3 regions of the Paenibacillus sp. NPDC057886 genome follow, and region 1 is predicted to be linked to each of the others. Evidence: riboswitches for the same ligand, from Rfam matches in the RefSeq annotation. Region 1 holds a riboswitch; each other region holds the start of a gene.

What was found. A riboswitch is a leader RNA that binds a small molecule or an ion and turns the genes downstream of it on or off. The one in region 1 is predicted to bind cyclic di-AMP.
Region 2: another riboswitch for cyclic di-AMP. It lies ahead of ACFVQB_RS33200 (3D domain-containing protein); the one in region 1 lies ahead of ACFVQB_RS32760 (resuscitation-promoting factor).
Region 3: another riboswitch for cyclic di-AMP. It lies ahead of ACFVQB_RS33830 (C40 family peptidase); the one in region 1 lies ahead of ACFVQB_RS32760 (resuscitation-promoting factor).

The regions. Positions count from the first base shown of each region.
Region 1 covers NZ_JBHVMZ010000016.1:14,340-18,570, reverse strand. Annotated here, with positions in the region: gene rsmA (16S rRNA (adenine(1518)-N(6)/adenine(1519)-N(6))-dimethyltransferase RsmA) at 1-532, opposite strand, end outside; gene rnmV (ribonuclease M5) at 537-1,082, opposite strand; gene ACFVQB_RS32760 (resuscitation-promoting factor) at 1,238-2,422, opposite strand; cyclic di-AMP (ydaO/yuaA leader) riboswitch at 2,696-2,949, opposite strand; gene ACFVQB_RS32755 (TatD family hydrolase) at 3,191-3,961, opposite strand.
Region 2 covers NZ_JBHVMZ010000017.1:42,434-46,664, forward strand. Annotated here, with positions in the region: gene ACFVQB_RS33190 (ABC transporter substrate-binding protein/permease) at 1-755, shown strand, start outside; gene ACFVQB_RS33195 (amino acid ABC transporter ATP-binding protein) at 742-1,464, shown strand; cyclic di-AMP (ydaO/yuaA leader) riboswitch at 1,749-1,945, shown strand; gene ACFVQB_RS33200 (3D domain-containing protein) at 1,948-2,616, shown strand; gene ACFVQB_RS33205 (polysaccharide deacetylase family protein) at 2,748-3,536, opposite strand; gene lpdD (prenylated flavin chaperone LpdD) at 3,691-4,035, shown strand; gene ACFVQB_RS33215 (PspA/IM30 family protein) at 4,165-4,231, shown strand, end outside.
Region 3 covers NZ_JBHVMZ010000019.1:28,175-32,405, reverse strand. Annotated here, with positions in the region: gene ACFVQB_RS33840 (c-type cytochrome) at 1-296, opposite strand, end outside; gene ACFVQB_RS33835 (GNAT family N-acetyltransferase) at 447-941, opposite strand; gene ACFVQB_RS33830 (C40 family peptidase) at 1,333-1,803, opposite strand; cyclic di-AMP (ydaO/yuaA leader) riboswitch at 1,807-1,944, opposite strand; gene ACFVQB_RS33825 (hypothetical protein) at 2,197-3,039, opposite strand; gene ACFVQB_RS33820 (M1 family metallopeptidase) at 3,054-4,231, opposite strand, start outside.

The sequences.
Region 1 (4,231 bases):
TGCCATAGTCCTTTGATCCTGGTGAAGCAGCCATGCGTTCAGCCACTTCCTTCTGAATCATGACTACAATGCTGTCTACAGGCAGCTTCTCTTCGAGCAGCTTCATCATGATTGGCGTCGTTACATAATAAGGCAGATTGGCAACAACACTCACTTTATCTACCGTTCCAAAATCCGTGCGGAACAAATCAGCCAGATCCAGCTTCAGCACATCCCCGTGATGCACACGAACGTTCGGATAAGGCTGCATCACTTCACCCAGAATCGGGATCAATCTCTGATCAATCTCTACAGCCGTTACAGGACCGGCTACCCGAGCCAGACGTTCTGTGAGTGCGCCAATACCTGGTCCGATCTCAAGTGCGCCCTTGGACTCGTCCAGATCAGCTGCATTTACAATTTTGTTCAATATATTTTGATCGATCAGAAAGTTCTGACCCAGGCTCTTCTTGAATGAAAATCCGTGTCTTTGAATAATTTCTTTGGTTCGTTTGGGTGTTGCAATCTCTACGGTTTCTTCCATGCCTTTCATACGCTCACAATCCTTCACGTTCAATTTGCGATAATGCTTCGGAGAACTCTTCCCGGGTAATCTGGAATACACTCAACCGCTTGTGGAACTGCTTGCCGTTGCAATAACCAATGCCCAGCAAATTGCCCATCTCCATACGACGTGCAGCAGCTTGTGGGTGCACAATCAGTCCCGCCGCAATCAGATCCTCCCAATCGATCAGACTGGGTGCGCCTTCATATGACGTGTGCACGCGTGCCAGTGCATGACGAATGGCCTCCGGTGAGGCGTTCTCCACTCCGATGTCACCTTTACGAGTAGCATCGGCCTCCGGAATAAAAGCATGCTTGCAACCAGGCACTTTATTGGCGATGATTTTACGAATACGTTCACCAGCATGATCCGGGTCTGTCAGTACGATAACACCACGTCTCTCTTGAGCAAGTGCAATCCGCTTTAGAATGCGCTGGTTGATGGCCGATCCACCAGTTTCGATCGTATCTGCCTGAACCGCACGTCGAACGGCTACGGTGTCGTCACGGCCTTCCACCACAATCACTTCTTTTATCATGTTCCATTTCTTCCTTTCTAACGCAAAAAGAAGAGGAATATCCTCTTCTCTGCCAAAAGGCGGGGGAGACTGAATTCAGACCCCTCCGCCGCATATTCCGCATGAATCATTCATGCAACTATTTTATAGCATTCCCAATTCAAAGTAAAACGATTTTAGTTCGCTTCCGGCTTCACCGGACCAATTACATATACCGTCTTGCCTTTCTTCCGTCCGAAGTTCAGGGCATGCTTCACACTATCATAATACACATCAATTTTGTTGCCTTTAATGGCACCACCTGTGTCTTCCGCACGACGGAAGCCAAGGCCCTCGATATACACCCACCAGCCAATTGGAATGACTTTGGGATCAACTGCAATGGTACGTCCCTCGGTTACCCGAGTACCTGATGCTGTTTTTGTGCCGATACCGGGCTCTTCAGAAGAGTATGCCGTCATGGATACATTTTTCAAAACTTTTGAATATTTAAAAGAACTGCCTGAGACGGTAATCACTTTGCTGCCCGAGGCAGCGGTTTCCTTCGAGTTCGTGGTTGTTGCTGTTTTTGTCGTGGAAGTCTGCGCCGATACCGTCTGAATCACTGGCTCTTTCACAACAGGTTTGACTTTGGTACCAACGGCGATCACTTTGTCGACGCGATTCGTTGCGACCGATTTACCCACCATTTTTTTGGAGACCAATTCTCCATCCTGGAACACCTTTTCAATATGCTGTACAAGTGTGCCTTCTTTACCGTTCACAACGACACGATTGTCGCCTTTGTACAAGCTAGGGTCAGCCGTTTTGATCACTTTATAAGCGATCGGCTGTTCCACTTCCACCGTACGCTTTGTTACCCGCACTACACGAATTTTCATATCCGCTTCAATGGTGGTTCCAAGCGCAGGATATACTTTGTCTTCACTCGCAATCTGAATACCTGATTTTTTAATCGCATCTTTTACCGATGAATCGGTTGTATACAGAGTCTTGGTGTCCCCGTCTGCCGTAATATTAACTGGAACGGCCCGCTCAATAACGATGCGGTCTCCATCTGTGATGGCCCCATTCAAGGGCATGGATACCTGATCGTGAGGGCTGACTGTGATTGACTGCTCCTCCAGCATTTCCTGAAGCATTCCTGTACGAGTCTCTACCGCTTGAGCTTTGCCATCAATAACCAGTGAAATTTGTTTCCCGGCCTGACCGTAAACGACTAACAAGATCATGATTGTAAGCGCAATTGAGAAAATCGCGATCAATGCCATTTGACGCAAGTTCTCATGCTTCCACCGCAACGCGAAAGACTTACTGGATGATCGTGACTCATGGGTCTCTTCTGGTTGGAATGTGCCCACTTCTCCGTCCTCCTTCATAGCCTCGCCGTCTAAAGTAATGCATGATGTCTTTGACGCGACTATACCAAATTTTCTACAGAACACAGATCGGACCAACATAATCCGGTTCTGCACCATGAATCAATCTTCGCAACATGATGTCATCCTCCTGAATACTTACCGTATGATGACAGTATTTCTTTTATTCAAAAACAAAAAAGCCAAAGAAAGAGTTTAAGAGGAACTCTTTCGTGGCTTCCGAATGATTCTGAATATCGGAAATTCATGCACGAGGTTGCCTCTCTTTTTCCGCTTGCGAGGTTAGCTGTCGGGTTCGGGCGAAAGAGAGCCGCCCTATCTCCGGTCATCCGCTCATGGCGGACGCCCTTGAATTCACCCCGAGACCCAAAGAAGAAATCAAATACGGCTTCGCAGATTCATACGCTGCTTTTGGGTCAGCGCATGTTGCGCATCGGCTGCAATCACCGATGTTTAAGCCCTATTGGTTCCCCCGCTCTCCGTTAACGGAGACTCAGCGAGACTGATTCATGAAAGTAATGTTGTTTCATCGGAAAGTGTCCCTTTGTTCATCCCCCGAACATCTATCCAATTTTCCGCACAACAATTCACTGAAAAGATGATATCCTGTTTCTATGCATGTTGTAAAGCGTTGTTCAAGTACGTTTTTCTAAATATTTGGTTAAAATATTGTAATATTCTTGATTTATTTGGATCAAAAAGCAAATTAACTCCGCTTAACTCACTTTTTCACCCGTTTTGCTCGATATTTTAACGAATCCCAAATCGTTCCATGGCATTTTTGGTCGTTATTGCTGCAATTTCCTCTACCGAAATGCCTTTAATTTCCGCAGCTGCTTCTGCAACCAGACGTACATGCGCTGTCTCATTTCGTTTTCCACGATAAGGGTGAGGTGTCAAATAAGGCGAGTCTGTCTCGATGAAAAATCGGTCCATAGGAACCTTCTCAAGTACCTCTTTGGGCTGCTTCGCATTTTTGAACGTGATGGGCCCTCCGAAGGATAGATGAAAACCCAAATCCAGGCACATTTTCGCCGTTTCCCAGCTGCCAGAGAAGGAATGCATGACACCGCCTACTTCTCCAGCTTTCTCTTCACGCAGGATCTTTACAATATCCTCATGCGCATCCCGGTTGTGAATGACAATCGGCATATTCAACTCACGGGCCAGACCAATTTGTTGTCGTAATACGCGATGTTGAACCTCTTTCGGTGAAGTGTCCCAATAATAGTCTAGACCAATTTCACCAATGGCTACCACTTTTTCATGCTTGCATAAAGATGCAATCCATTCCAGATCACCCTCCTGCATCGTGATTGCATCCACTGGGTGCCAACCTACCGCAGCATATATAAAATCATAGGTTTCAGCCAGCTTCATCGTGGATGGAATGGTCTCCCGGTTAAAGCCCACGTTAATCATGCGACCAACGCCTGCATCCACAGCACGCTGAATCATTTCCTCGCGGTCCTCGTCGAATTGTGGTGCATCCAGGTGTGTATGTGTGTCGAACAACATCATGCTGTATTTCTCCCTTCATGTCGAATAAACGACGATCTCTTTTTAATCCATCCTGCGGATCTTAACCAGAACATTAATATTACTAATTAGATCATGCTTTTATCTATATTTCATTCCAATAGTTCATTCAGCACAACATGTAGAGCGAACAAGTTCTTTCATATCTATATGTTGCTTGTTTTTAGGCATCCGGGTTGTATTCTAATTGCTCTGATTACAAAATTATGTCGATCTACATGTACTCTCCATTAAAGCAGATTACTGTATCAT
Region 2 (4,231 bases), on a different contig from region 1:
ACGGAACGCTGGAACGTCTGAAAAGCGAAAATAAAATCGATCAGTTGGTTACCGAAGCAAGCCAGTTGATGGCAGACAAGGTGAACAAAAGTCAAAACATTTTCGAAGTGTTCTGGCAGTACAAAAGCTTCTATGCAACAGGTGTAGGTTACACTCTCTTACTGTCTGCACTCGGTGTAATATTCGGAGTAATTATCGGTTTGATCATCTGTCTGTTCCGTCTGCATGACGTCTCAATTCTGCGTTGGATTGGAACAGCTTACGTTGAGGTTATTCGTGGTACACCGATGTTGGTTCAGTTGATGATTATCTATTATGGACTTGCACTGACACTTGGTATTAATTTTACGCCGCTTCAGGCGGGGATTATCACACTATCCATTAATAGTGGTGCCTATCTTGCCGAGATTTTCCGCGCTGGTATACAGGGTGTGGATCGAGGCCAGTTGGAAGCAGCTCGTTCCCTGGGAATGGGTAGAGGTGCGGCAATGCGCTTCATTGTGCTTCCACAAGCGTTCAAAGCGGTGTTGCCGGCGATCGGTAATGAGTTCGTGACCATTATCAAGGAATCCTCCATCATCTCGGTTATTGGTATGGTGGACATTATGTACCAGGCAAGTGTAGTAAAAAACATTACGTACCAAGGAATGAATCCATTCCTGATTGCAGCGGCCATTTACTTTGTGCTGACGTTCATTTTGTCCAAGCTGCTGGGTCGACTGGAAAGGAAGTTGAGTGCAAGTGATAGACGTTAGACAATTACACAAATCATATGGAAATAACGATGTGCTCAAGGGCATTAACGTAACAATTGGCAAAGGCGAGGTCGTCGTGGTCATCGGTCCGTCCGGATCGGGGAAAAGTACCTTTTTACGTTGTCTGAACCTACTGGAGCAGCCTACTTCCGGTGAGATTGACTTCGAGGGAGTTTCGATCACTGACCCCAAACATAACATTAATGCGACTCGTGAAAAAATGGGGATGGTATTCCAGCATTTCAATCTGTTCCCGCACAAAACGGTGCAGCAGAACATTACGATTGCTCCCATTAAAGTGAAAAAACAGTCTGCACACGAAGCGGAACAAATCTGTGCAGATTTGCTCAAGACGGTTGGCTTGTCTGACAAAAAAGACGCCTATCCAAATCAGCTGTCCGGTGGACAAAAACAACGGATAGCCATTGCAAGAGCTCTTGCGATGCAGCCGCATGTCATGCTGTTTGACGAGCCTACTTCAGCACTGGACCCTGAAATGGTCGGTGAAGTACTGGATGTCATGAAGCGGCTTGCAGAGGGCGGCATGACTATGGTTATTGTAACGCATGAGATGGGCTTCGCACGCGAAGTGGGTGACCGCATCCTGTTTATGGATGGCGGGGTTATTGTAGAAGAAGGAACGCCTGCTGAAGTGTTTGGTGAGCCCAAGCATGCACGTACACGTGACTTCCTCGCTAAAGTGCTCTAATACATCAAGTCATTATGGATGAAGATCAAGATGAAAATACAAAATCTATACTGCGGATGAGAATTTCATCCCCTCATACATCCCTGTCGATGACCCGTCGGCAGGGATTGTTTTGTTATGTGAGGACACGCACGGATTTACATAAAAAGTAACGTTTCTGTCATCAAAGATATAAGCTCAAATAGACAATTTTTTGAAAAAGCCGCTTGAATTCAGCATAAATGTTGAAGTGATTTAGCCAGATGGTAACATTTACTACGACTATTGGTTACAAAATTGTGATATATTTGTTCCTGCCGAAACTTCCGGAGTTGGGAGTGTGGGGGATGTAACGATGCAGAGTGTGCTTGGGGAAGAATCATTTGCACACGGCTTGGGGTGAATTAGGGCTACATAAATTCTTAATGTAATTGAACCTATAGGGTGGTTTCCTCCATCCGAATCCGACAACTAACTTCGCAGGCATAATGAGGGAGGAAGACCATGATTAACAAGAAACGTATAGCCAAAACAGCAACAGCATTGCTGACAGCAGCAATGCTCATCCAGGCCGTTCCGGCTCATGCTGATTCAGTTCATGTGGCCAAAGAGGGGGATACCTTCTACACCTTATCCAAACAATATGGAGTTGGACTTAACGCTCTTATTAAAGCTAACAATGACATTTCAGCTTACAACATTTATGGTGGTTTGAAAGTTACGATTCCTGGTAAAACAACGAACACAGCTTCTGCTGCTGCAGCTAAAACGGAGGCCAAAACGGTAACTGCCGCAAGTCTTGACGTTAATGCAGATAGTAAGGTTGTTCAAGCCTGGGGAAAAACGTTTGATTACAGCAAAGCTGTTGACGTAAAAGCAACAGCATACTCTGCGGACGCTTCCGAAAATGGAGGATGGGGTGCTGTGGACTACTTTGGTAATCCGCTTGAATTGGGTACCATTGCAGTGGACCCAAGTATCATTCCATTGGGTACAAAGGTACTGGTGACAGGTCATACACATCCAGGACTGCCAAAACAGGCATTTGTCGCTACGGCTCGTGATGTGGGCAGTGCCATTAAAGGTCACAAGATCGATATCTTTATTCCTGGCAGCAAGCAATCCGTGAGCACATTTGGTATTCAGGATGTTGAACTTTACATCTTGAAATAAAATCAAAGCGTAGCTGCACATCATCATATGTGACTCCAACTGAATCTAATTAAACAGTAAAGGGTGTTCTCCAATCACGATAATGTGATTGAAGGACACCCTTTTGAATATCCGCCTTCTGGAATCTTAACCTATTTGCCCTTTGGCAGTTCCAGCATTTCGTCCAAAGTCACCAGCTCGTACCCGCGGTTTCGCAATTCCTCGATGACTTCAGGCAACGCCTCGATGGACCCACTCAACTTCGATCCGACACCGCCTCCTGCATGCTGCAGAACAATGGAACCCGGTTTGACGGCCGACAGGATGTTTTGTTTGACTTCCTCTTTGGAAAGGCCCTTCCAGTCCAGGGAATCGACGTTCCAGTTCACAATGCTGTAATGTTGTTTGGCTGCCCATTGCAGCTGTTGCTCGTTAATATCGCCATAGGGTGGACGAATCATTTTGGGTGTGTAACCCGCCAGATTACGAATAATATCCCCGGTATGTAAGATTTGTTTGCGAAATGCATTCATGGACAGCTTACTGAACTCCGGGTGATTGTAGCTGTGATTGCCAACAATATGTCCTTCCTTCACCATGCGTTTCACCAAATCCGGATGTTTCTCAGCGCGATGTCCCACAATGAAAAACGTAGCCCGTACCTTGTATTTTTTCAAAATATCCAGCACCTGTGGGGTGAACCGAGGGTCAGGTACGTCATCAAAAGTCAGTGCGACCTTTTTAATTGAGGGGCCATTGGTTTTGAACGTATCTGCATATTTCTGCCTGAGCTGTCCCAGTGTCAGCTGTTCCTCTTCGGAAGAATCAGACTTCGAAGCAGGTTCGGTTTGCGGGCTTGAAGAAGCCCATAACTGAGCAGGAGCGTAACTTCCTCCCAGAAGAATGACCATGATGGATAACATGATGAGGCGTATACGCATGTTAGTGCCTCCTTTTCCCAAATTGCGTTCTCTTTGGTATGCCCGGGGCTTTCCGTATTTATGCATGATGTGAGATGTTTCATTGCTGATTCATTAAATCGGAGCCATAATTCCTCCATATATATTACATATTGAAAAGGACAGGTGGAGCAGGATGAGTACATACGACTTAAATTCCGTTCGTTTACAGGTGATTGAGGCAGGGGAAGACAAGGTATTTATGGTAACTGGAGGAAGATCACATATTGGGGCAGTAGCGACATTTTATCCGGACCGTGAACGGGTGAGTGGGGCTACGGTGCATATTCCAGGGCATAAGGAACAAGAACTGTGTGAAAGACTCGCACGTAAGGCTGCCCTGCAATTAAAAGTAACAGTGACTGTAATTTTGGGGATTCACTTTGATGCAATTACGCGGATGCAGATTGATGAGATTGTGCAGACTGCAGAGAAGCTGCTTGATGAAGAACTTTGCCAAACCGGTCGACTTATTCAATAGTTCCATCTAGGCTAAGTAGGCTAAAATCGTTTTTTATGATTTTTTTTGTTAAAATTGAAACGAGTAGTACATTGCCACGTATGTATGATTATATACAAGGATGAACTATCGACTAGGAGGAATACCATAATGTCCATTTTCAAACGATTGCGCGATTTAACGATGTCAAACATTAATTCCATTATTGACAAGGCAG
Region 3 (4,231 bases), on a different contig from region 1:
AACGAAGGCATACCGCCGCTTTTACCTTTGACAATGGTCGTATAAATCTTCTCCACATCGTCCTGGCTACCAATCTTCTGCAGACTAGGGCCCATGCCCCCTTGAAGCTGATCACCGTGGCAGGTAATACAGTTTGCTTTGACTAGTGCCTCAGCCTGTCCTGCATCCATTGTAACTTGTGGCATCGTCGGTTTCGCTTCTTTTGCAACTTCCTCTTTCCCTGGAAGCGTAAACATTAGTACAATAGCTAAAGCGCACGCTGCAAAAAATACCCCGCTCATGATCCATTTGTGCATCCCTTATGTCCCCTCCAGAATGAAAGATCATCTAACTTGAAACTATCCATATCATTATAACGGAACCTGTAGTGACATCATAGCATTTTGTGGTAATTTTTTGAACTAATCACATAACCGGGGACTTTTTAGGGTGATTTCAAGCCCTATTTATTCGCGTGGACCTTCATAGACCATGCAGTAAAAAGGTTTCAAACCGCTAGGCGTCTGTCGTTCATATGTATCCTGTGTAACAAATCCGGCTTTGAAATAGACGCGAATGGCCCGGTCATTCCAGGTCAGAACTTCCAGATCAATTTCGTTTGCAGGGTTCCGACGAATTGCTTCCTGCACAATGGCCGAGACAAAAGCCGTTCCTTGACCATGACCACAGCGTTCAGGGTGCATGCCAAGTCCAATGCGGGTGACGCCTTCAAGTGGGAAGTATTGAGCAAAACCGCAAATCTGATGATCCTCTCCCAGCACTACCGCATATTGTTCCTTCCGTAGATGGGGATCCCCGAATTCGACTTCAAGTGCTTTCATCTGCTCCCAAGGCAGCCAGCTATAAATATTATAAGGCGGGTCATACTGCCAATCGCAGATTAGCTCCGCATGTTTTTCTTGCATGGGCACAACGTGAAACGTCACAGGGGCTTCATCCATACAACTGCACGCTCCTCTCATTGTGAACAAGCTATAATGATTTTGATTTGTCCATATACATATGTCATTCCATATCTAAGCTTGTTTTCACTCTACAAAAGAGGCGTTCATTTGGCAAGCCCCCGTTTTAGAAAAAAAGTGAAACAAAAGTTCCGGTAATTTCGTTTATATTATAGTGGGATGGGTAAAAACATTATAAGAGCACGGACGAAGCAACGAAAAATAGCTCTAAAAAAGTTAAAGTTAGTTTTGATAGCTATCCCGAATACGTTAAAGGAAACGAAGCACAAAAAAACCGCCGGATACATTCCTGCGGAGAATGTACCAGACGGTTCTATTATGCTTCGTTACAGTAGTGTATTGTTACAGCATGACGTTGCTCACCTTGTCCCTAGTCTATGGCCAATGTCTCATATGCGTCCGTGCTCATAATCCGTTTAGCGCCAACATAGCGGTTGGCCCAGTAGCTTTCGCTTAATTCGCTAATTGTAACTCCTTTGGAAGAAGAGGAGTGTGCAAACTTTCCATTCCCTACAAAGATCCCTACGTGCGAGACTCCTTTGCCCGTTGTATTGAAGAATACCAGATCACCTGGTCTCATTTCCATACGGGAAACCGAATCGCCCATGTCGAATTGTGAACTCGATTGGCGAGCCAGATCAATGCCCAGCTTGTCGAATACATAACTTGTGAACCCAGAGCAGTCAAAGCCGTTAAGCGTTGTTCCTCCGCTTTTGTATGTAGTTCCCATTGCTGAATCAATGACTTGGTCCATTTTTGAATCTGCGAATGCGCTGCCTGCTCCAAGCGATAATGCGAATGTGAGGCTGAGTACAGCTGCGGTTAATTTCTTCTTAAACAAGAGATATACCCCTTCCAATGCCTGCGAGGTTAGCTTAAGGATTCGGTTGAAGGTCCCCTATGATCCCTCTGTTGCAAGATCAATTCACCCATAACTGGTTCCCCCGCTTCCCAGGTGCTAGGAATTTGGCTATGCTAGTTATGCACCTGCGAAATCAAGAAATGACGTTTAAATTTTAAGTAGTTACAAATATGAAGGTAAAGATTACAAAGTTGTTACTAAAAACTCACTGCGATTATTGTAACAGAGGTATAACACTTTGGCAACGTTTAACAACAAAATTAGCAAAAAAAACCTCGACCTTTGACGGGGGAAGGTCGAGGTTTGCTTGATTAACGGCATTTGATGAATACAACTTTACATAGAGATGGTAACCATTTTTAGCTGTTCATGTTAATCCTTGACCGAGTTGGACTGCCATAACCGGAAATGGGCGCATATTTTCCACAGGCTCAGCAAGCACCGGGCAAGTGGATACGTCTGTTGTAGTATAAGGCCAGTTAAGCCCGTTACTAACCATGAAGTAGAAGTAAAGGCACCAAAGACCAGCAGATGAAGTCCGCCCAGCAGGACAGCAATGCCTATTAGAGTGATGACCTGGCGTATTGCAATCCATAGAGCTTGAAACGTACCACGCGCTCCACCTTCCCCATCAGGAGCCGAGATACCAAACTGCATGTAGAGCAGGACATGATGGATAACCCACCCGTATACAATCCAACCAGCAATATAGGGAATTCCAGGCAAGAGCAGATGGAGGGAATGAAAACCTTCCATAAAGATGGAATAGAGCTTTGGTGCGAGCCAATAAGCCGGTAGCAGTAGCAAAAGGGTGCGAATGGTGTGGAGCAACAGCATCGGTTTCCACAGATTTTTAATGCCACGAATGAAAGGAATGCGCTCTTCCGAATGATTATAATGCTGGAGCGAGTAGAGCAGCCCTGCCTGAATGAGAGGGCTAATCAGCATCCGTATCAGCAGCATAGCCCCTAAAATCCATAAATAGCGATGGACCTCCGGATTCGTTGTCAGGCTGAGTTGGCTCTCCATTTTGAATAAAATCGTACTGAGTTCCCCTGCATCAGGGTCAGGATAACGCAGGAGCAGCGGAACCACAGCGGACTGTACCATTCGATAAAGAAAGTATCCCCATACTAATTGATAGAGAAATAAGAGTGCTGCAATGAACATATGCTGACGGACGAGAAACCAGCCTTCGCGTATTTTTACTTTCACTGTATCCATCCACCTCACCATGACAGACTTCCGAATATGGCTTCTATAATTTTGGTTGCACTCATGCTCCAGCGGGATTTGGTTGGCTCATCCAGTCCGGCTTTCAGAAAATTGTTCATATGATGGTTCTCCAGCACAATCGTGTATAGCGGATCAGTCATAGCCCAGGAAACAGGGGAAGTGTAGGTCAGTTTGTAAGTAATGCGCTCCTCGCTGCCATTCCATTCTTTCGTCATGGTTTTCCCATCTTCGAACATAATTCGAACAGGCACCTTCTTATATTCACTGCCTTTTTTCTGCAATGTAACCGACGACTCGTACAACGTTTGGCCGTCTTTCAGGATAGGGTTGATTGCGATCTTCTCCACTGCAAAGTCAGCCATGCCGTCTCCGTATACATACTGATTAAAATAATCGGTCCAGGATGTACGGGTTACTTGCTCCACTACCTTTTGAAAATCAGACGAAGTAGGGTGTTTGAAACGGTATTTCTTCACGTAGGTCGAGAGAATACGTTCCATTGTTTTTGCACCAACCTGCTGTTCTATCCCGAGTAATACAAGCTTGCCTCGTGTGTATACGTTGGCAGCATATTGATTCTGGGAATCAAACTTCCAGGAGTCCTGTGTTAGTGAAGCTGGAGAAGTAATGAGACCTGATTGTACGGGTAGATTCGGGATAAGTCCGTATTCCTGTTCCATCAGTTTATCTTCTGCATAGGAGGTGAATCCTTCGTCCAGCCAAGCCTCTTCAAATTCATTACTGGCGACCATGCCGTAAAAATACTGATGCCCAATCTCGTGCACAACCGTGCGTTCCAGATCGTAACCAGGAGCAGAATCATCCGCACCGAAGGCGGTGACCAAGGTAGGGTATTCCATTCCCCCTGCGCCATTCCCCGATTTGGGCGGGACAACGATGGACAATGTGGAATACGGATAAGGGCCAAACCACTTGCTATAATTGGATAGTGCTGCTTTGGCGGCGTAGAAATAACGTTCCTTCAGATCCTCATGAGCAGGGTCGAGATACAGCTTGATTCGAACGCCTGGCACATTGGGGGCAGAGAAGGGCTCTTCCGCATAAACAAAATCAGGAGAGGCTGACCAGGCAAAATCATGCACATCATCGGCATAGAACTGATATATTTTTTCGCCGTTCTTCACAACAGCTTGCTGGGTTGGGAATCCAG